2 linked regions of the Alicycliphilus denitrificans K601 genome follow. Each later gene encodes a partner of the first gene's protein in a complex. Links are inferred from orthologs where the notes say so. Each region holds a gene or a part of one and is shown on either strand. Other genes may lie near its edges. The genes, in order: uvrB and ALIDE2_RS18080.

Region 1 (3,243 bases):
GAGGAACTCCACCATACGCTGGTTCAGCGTGGCCCAGAGGTCGTGCGTCATGCAGCGGCCCGCCTCGCCCAGGCAGTTCTCCTTGCCGCCGCATTGCGTGGCGTCGATGGGCTCGTCCACGGAGACGATGATGTCGGCTACGGTAATATCGCCCGCCTTGCGGGCCAGCGTGTAGCCGCCGCCGGGGCCACGCGTGGACTCCACCAGTTCGTGACGACGCAGCTTGCCGAACAGCTGCTCCAGGTAGGACAGCGAAATCTGCTGGCGCTGGCTGATGGCCGCCAGGGTGACGGGGCCATTGTTCTGGCGCAGGGCCAGGTCGATCATGGCGGTGACCGCAAAACGGCCTTTGGTAGTGAGACGCATCGCAAGCTCCTTTGTCTAGGCTTGATCGTTATCAAAACGCCCGGACATGGCTTGATCCACGCCCTGGCACCGTCTCCGCCCTTTCCACGGAGCTGGCAGCCCGTAACCGCTGCCCCGAGGCCCTTGTCTTCGCTAGGCTCTATTAGTTGAGTAGTTGGTGGGAGTATAGCACAAACCCTATCAATTTTGTCGGGTAACTAGACTGCACAGTCGCATTTCCCCCCGCCCGGTCACACACCCGGTGCCGCGCTCAGGCCGGGACATGGTCGCCGCCATGGGCGCCAAAGACCCGGTCCTTCAGGCGGGCTAGCTCGTCGCGCACACGCGCGGCCTGTTCGAATTCCAGGTTGCGCGCATGTTCCAGCATGCGTTTCTCCAACCGCTTGATCTCGCGCGCGATGTCCTTTTCGGACATCTCCTCGAGCTCGGCGTGGCGCGCCGCCTCCTGCTCCAGGCGCAACGCCTCCTGGCCGGCCTTTTCGCTGTAGACGCCGTCAATCAGGTCTCTTACCTGCTTGACAATGCTGCGCGGCGTGATCCCCAGCGCCTCGTTGTGTGCGATCTGTTTGGCACGCCGGCGTTCCGTCTCGCCGATGGCTTTTTTCATCGAGTCGGTCACACGGTCGGCGTACAAAATGGCCTTGCCGTTGACGTTGCGCGCCGCGCGGCCAATGGTCTGGATCAGGCTGCGCTCGGCACGCAGAAAGCCTTCTTTGTCGGCGTCCAGAATGGCGACCAGCGACACCTCGGGGATGTCCAAACCCTCGCGCAGCAGGTTGATGCCCACCAGCACGTCGAAGGCGCCCAGGCGCAGGTCGCGGATGATTTCCACGCGCTCCACGGTGTCCACGTCGGAGTGCAGGTAGCGCACCTTCACGCCGTTGTCGGCGAGGTAGTCGGTCAGCTGCTCGGCCATGCGCTTGGTCAGCGTGGTGATGAGCACGCGCTCGTTCTTCTCCACGCGCAGGCGGATTTCCTGCAGCACGTCGTCGACCTGGGTGCTGGCCGGGCGCACCTCCACCTCGGGATCGACCAGGCCCGTGGGGCGCACCACCTGGTCCACGATCTGGCCCGAGTGCTCCTTCTCGTAGTCCGCCGGCGTGGCCGAGACGAAGACCACCTGGCGCATGCGCTGCTCGAACTCCTCGAACTTGAGCGGGCGGTTGTCCAGCGCCGAAGGCAGGCGAAAGCCGTATTCGACCAGCGTGGTCTTGCGCGAGCGGTCGCCGTTGTACATGGCGTTGAGCTGGCCGATCATCTGGTGGCTCTCGTCGAGGAACATCAGCGCATCGGGCGGCAGGTAGTCGGTGAGCGTGCTCGGCGGCTCGCCCGGGGCGGCGCCCGAGAGGTGGCGCGTGTAGTTCTCGATGCCCTTGCAGTGCCCCACCTCGGACAGCATCTCCAGGTCGAAGCGCGTGCGCTGCTCCAGGCGCTGGGCCTCGACCAGCTTGCCCTCCCTGGCGAAGAACTCCAGGCGCTCGCGCAGTTCCTCCTTGATGGTCTCCACGGCGCCCAGCACCACGTCGCGCGGCGTCACGTAGTGGCTGCTGGGGTAGACGGTGAAGCGCGGGATTTTCTGCTGCACGCGCCCGGTGAGCGGGTCGAACAGCTGCAGGCTCTCGACCTCGTCGTCGAAGAGCTCGATGCGCACCGCGAGCTCGGAATGCTCGGCCGGGAACACGTCGATGGTGTCGCCGCGCACGCGGAACTTGCCGCGCGAGAAGTCCTGGTCGTTGCGCTGGTACTGCATGCGGATCAGCTGGGCGATCACCTCGCGCTGGCCCATCCTGTCGCCGGCGCGCAGCGTCATCACCATGCGGTGGTAGCTCTCGGGGTTGCCGATGCCGTAGATGGCCGACACGGTGGCGACGATGACCACATCACGGCGCTCCAGCAGGCTCTTGGTGCAAGACAGGCGCATCTGCTCGATGTGCTCGTTGATGGCGCTGTCCTTCTCGATGAACAGGTCGCGCTGCGGCACGTAGGCCTCGGGCTGGTAGTAGTCGTAGTAGCTGACGAAATACTCCACCGCGTTCTTGGGGAAGAACTCGCGGAACTCGCTGTAGAGCTGCGCCGCCAGCGTCTTGTTGGGCGCGAACACGATGGCCGGACGGCCCAGGCGGGCGATCACGTTGGCCATGGTGAAGGTCTTGCCCGAACCCGTCACGCCCAGCAGGGTCTGGAACACCTCGCCGTCGCGCACGCCCTCCACCAGCTTGGCGATGGCCTCGGGCTGGTCGCCCGCCGGCGGATAGGGCTGGAACAGCTCGAACGGCGAGTCGGGAAAGTGGACGAACTGCCCGGCGGGTGCGGGCGCGGCAGTGGCGGCTGGTTGCATGGCGGCGGTCAACGACACCCGGACGCGCGTCGTTCATTAAAATTGCGGGCTGACCCGAAAGCCTACTGCACCTGGGGTCACGCGCGAGAAATTCCACCCCCCTCAAGGATTCTTCATGTCTCTGTTTTCTGCCGTCGAAATGGCACCCCGCGACCCCATCCTGGGTCTGAACGAACAATTCGCCGCCGACACCAACCCCGCCAAGGTCAACCTGGGCGTGGGCGTGTACTTCGACGACAACGGCAAGCTGCCCCTGCTGCAGTGTGTGCAGGCGGCCGAAAAGGCCATGATGGACAAGCCCACGGCGCGCGGCTATCTGCCGATCGACGGCATCGCCGCCTACGACAACGCCGTCAAGGCGCTGGTGTTCGGCGCCGACTCCGACGTGGTCAAGTCCGGCCGCGTGGCCACGGTGCAGGCCATCGGCGGCACGGGCGGCCTGAAGATCGGCGCCGACTTCCTGAAAAAGGTCAGCCCGGATGCCAAGGTGCTGATCTCCGACCCGAGCTGGGAGAACCACCGCGCCATCTTCACCAACG
Region 2 (3,334 bases), 1.3 Mb from region 1 along the record:
CTGCAGAACTGCGAGAAGTCCATGGTGGCCGGCGACGCGGCCAACGTGCCGGGCAACGGCATCTCCATCCCCAGGCAGCTCAAGGCCGGCGTGGTCATGGCGCTGAGCCTGCGCGGCGGCCAGAAGGACACGGACGGCAAGGCCATCAACAGCGAATGGATGCCCGTGGACACCAAGGCCCTGCTGGCCGGCGAGGACATCGCCGCCGACGCGCTGGGCAACACCGCCAACCCGGACAGGATCGCCAACCCCGACAACCTGAAGTTCTCGGAAAAGCTGCGCACCCTGTTCATCGGCGAGGACAGCGGCCAGCACGTGAACAACTTCCTGTGGGCCTACAACGTGGACACCAAGCAGCTCTCGCGCATCATGTCGATTCCCGCGGGCGGCGAATCCACGGGCCTGCACGCGGTGGACGAGATCAACGGCTGGACCTACATCATGAGCAACTTCCAGCACGCGGGCGACTGGGGCGGCATCCACGGCGTGGTCAAGGATCAGCTCGACCCGCTGATCCGCGCCAACTACCGTGGCAAGGCCGGCGCGGCCGTGGGCTACCTCACGGGTACGCCCAGCCAGCCCAGGCTGGGTTGAGGCCCCGCGGCGCCCGGCTGCCTACTCGACCACCGTGAGCTTGGCCACCGACAGCGCCAGCCACTTGGTACCGTGGCGCGGAAAGTGCACCTGGGCGCGCGCGTCGTCGCCCTGGCCTTCGATGGCCAGCACCTTGCCCTCGCCGAACTTGGTGTGGAACACCGCCAGCCCCACGCGCAGGCCGTGGGCGGGCTCCTCCTTGCGCGGCGGCACGGGTGGGCTGGCGAAGGCCGCGGCGTTGAAGCCAAAACCGGCCCTGGCGCCCGCACCATAAGCGCTTGCAGCTCTTGAATCAGGAGCATAAGAGCCAAACCCCTGCTGCCGGGGCGTGAGCCACTTGAGCGCCTCCTCGGGCAGTTCGTCGAAGAAGCGGCTCCTGACGTTGTAGCGCGTCTGGCCGTGCAGCAAACGGGTCTGCGCGTGGCTCAGGTACAGGCGCTTTCTCGCGCGGGTGATGGCCACGTACATCAGGCGGCGCTCTTCCTCCAAGCCACCCTGGTCGCTCATGGCGTTCTCGTGCGGGAACAGGCCCTCCTCCATGCCGCCGATGAACACGCAGTCGAACTCCAGGCCCTTGCTGGCGTGCACGGTCATGAGCTGCACCGCGTCCTGCCCGGCCTGGGCTTGGTTGTCGCCTGCCTCCAGCGCCGCATGCGTGAGGAAGGCGGCCAGGGGCGAGAGCGTCTCGCCCGTGTCGGTGTCCACCAGGGGCTGCTGCAGGAGCGGCCGGTTCGGGTCCAGCCCCTGGCTGGCGGGGCTTTGCGTGAGCGCCGCGCCCGTTTCGTCGAGCGGCAGGGCCACGGCGTCGCGGCCGAAGCCCTCCTGGGTGACGAAGCTCTCGGCCGCGCTGATGAGCTCGTCCAGGTTCTCCAGCCGGTCCGCGCCCTCCTTCTCGTTGCGGTAGTGCTCCAGCAGGCCGCTGGACTCCAGCACCTGGCCGATGATGGCGCGCAGGTTCCGGCCCTGGGTCTGCTCGCGCATCACATCCACCATGGCCACGAAGGCGCCCAGGTTCGCGCCCGCCTTGCCGGGCACGCTGCTCACCGCGTCGTGCAGCGAGCAGCCGCTGCCGCGCGCGGCGTCCTGCAGCTGCTCCAGCGTGCGCGCGCCTATGCCGCGCGGCGGGAAGTTGACCACGCGCATGAAGCTCGTGTCGTCGTGCGGGTTCTCCAGCAGGCGCAGGTAGGCCAGCGCGTGCTTGATCTCGGCGCGCTCGAAGAAGCGCAGGCCGCCGTACACGCGGTAGGGCACGCTGGCGTTGAACAGGGCCGATTCGATGACCCGGCTCTGCGCATTGCTGCGGTAGAGCACGGCGATCTCGCTGCGCGGCATCGGGCCCTCGCGCACGAGCTGCCGGATCTCGTCCACGATCCACTGCGCCTCGGCCAGATCGGTGGGCGCCTCGTACACGCGCACGGGCTCGCCCGGCCCCTGCGTGGTGCGCAGGTTCTTGCCCAGGCGGCGGCTGTTGTGTGCGATCAGCGCGTTGGCCGAGTCGAGGATGTTGCTGTAGCTTCGGTAGTTCTGCTCCAGCTTGATCTGGTGGCGCACGTCGAACTCGCGCACGAAGTCCTGCATGTTGCCCACGCGCGCGCCGCGGAAGGCGTAGATGCTCTGGTCGTCGTCGCCCACGGCGATCACGCCGCCCTGGGTGACCAGGCGCCCGTCCACCACGTCGCCCGCGAGCTGCTTGAGCCAGGCGTACTGCAGCCTGTTGGTGTCCTGGAACTCGTCCACCAGGATGTGCCGGAAGCGCCGCTGGTAGTGCACGCGCACGGGGTCGTTGTCACGCAGCAGCTCGAAGGAGCGCAGCATCAGCTCGCCGAAGTCCACCACGCCCTCGCGCTGGCACTGCTCCTCGTAGAGCTGGTAGAGCTCCACCTTCTTGCGCGTGTCGGAGTCGTGCACCTCCACGTCGCGCGGGCGCAGGCCCTCCTCCTTGCAGCCGGCGATGAAGTATGCGAGCTGCTTCGGGGGAAAGCGCTCCTCGTCCACGTTGAACTGCTTGCACAGGCGCTTGACGGCCGAGAGCTGGTCCTGCGTATCCAGGATCTGGAACGACTGCGGCAGGCCGGCCAGCTTGTGGTGCGCGCGCAGCATGCGGTTGCACAGGCCGTGGAAGGTGCCGATCCACATGCCGCGCACGTTGATGGGCAGCATGGCGGACAGGCGCGTGAGCATCTCCTTGGCCGCCTTGTTGGTGAAGGTGACGGCCAGGATGCCGCCCGGCGTGGCATGGCCGGTCGAGAGCAGCCAGGCGATGCGCGTGGTGAGCACGCGCGTCTTGCCCGACCCCGCGCCCGCCAGGATCAGCGCATGGCCCGCGGGCAGGGTGACGGCGGCGAGCTGCTCGGGATTCAGGCCTTGCAGGAGCGCTGCAGGCGCCGGCGGAAACGATTCTGGGGAGTGCATCCCGGGATTGTAGAAACCCCCTTGCCGCCCGCAGGCTTGAAAGGCAAGCCGCGCGGCACAGGTATACAATCAATTACCGGGCCCAAGTTTCTTGCGCCCGGTTTTTTTGCGCCTGCGCACCATGAAAACCGGCCGCAAGCCAAGCGCCCTTTCCGCCCGCGAAATCCCTTGCGGGCGGCCCCTACAGGAGCTTGGAACCTCATGGAAATCTTCGACTACGACAACATCCTGCTGCTGCCGCGCAAGTGCCGCGTGCAAAGCCGCTCGGAGTGCGACGCCGGCGTGGAGCTGGGCGGGCGGCGCTTCAGGCTGCCGGTGGTGCCGGCCA

The links.
Region 2: the proteins of uvrB (region 1) and ALIDE2_RS18080 are in contact, whole or in part, in a crystal structure (PDB 7EGT), measured with the Thermus thermophilus proteins. The link is inferred for Alicycliphilus denitrificans K601 from one-to-one orthologs. Residues at the interface, in WP_096411307.1 of Thermus thermophilus: Glu23, Leu25, Arg26, Asp27, Gly28, Glu29, Arg30, Phe31, Arg55, Glu326, Asp327, Phe328, Glu379, Ser382, Gln383, His398, Gly400, Arg401; in WP_096412145.1 of Thermus thermophilus: His654, Arg656, Phe657, Gln666, Asp668, Glu669, Lys680, Arg681, Leu682, Ser683, Lys685, Tyr686, Ala687.

The regions. Positions count from the first base shown.
Region 1 is NC_015422.1:2,495,034-2,498,276, reverse strand. Bases 161-3,092 are described here. They hold uvrB (excinuclease ABC subunit UvrB), read right to left. Parts: upstream 2,705-3,092; coding sequence 617-2,704; downstream 161-616. Other genes in these bases: ALIDE2_RS11930 (amino acid aminotransferase), read left to right, coding at 2,820-3,092; iscR (Fe-S cluster assembly transcriptional regulator IscR), read right to left, coding at 161-366. In the rest of the region: more of iscR, read right to left, coding at 1-160; more of ALIDE2_RS11930, read left to right, coding at 3,093-3,243. UniProt on the Escherichia coli protein: The UvrABC repair system catalyzes the recognition and processing of DNA lesions. A damage recognition complex composed of 2 UvrA and 2 UvrB subunits scans DNA for abnormalities.
Region 2 is NC_015422.1:3,788,104-3,791,437, forward strand. The notes cover bases 312-3,334. They hold ALIDE2_RS18080 (UvrD-helicase domain-containing protein), read right to left. Parts: upstream 3,007-3,334; coding sequence 616-3,006; downstream 312-615. Other genes in these bases: ALIDE2_RS18075 (PhoX family protein), read left to right, coding at 312-594; ALIDE2_RS18085 (GMP reductase), read left to right, coding at 3,208-3,334. Outside these bases: more of ALIDE2_RS18075, read left to right, coding at 1-311. UniProt on the Escherichia coli protein: A helicase with DNA-dependent ATPase activity. Unwinds DNA duplexes with 3'-5' polarity. Translocates on single-stranded DNA with 3'-5' polarity. Initiates unwinding more efficiently from a nicked substrate than double-stranded DNA.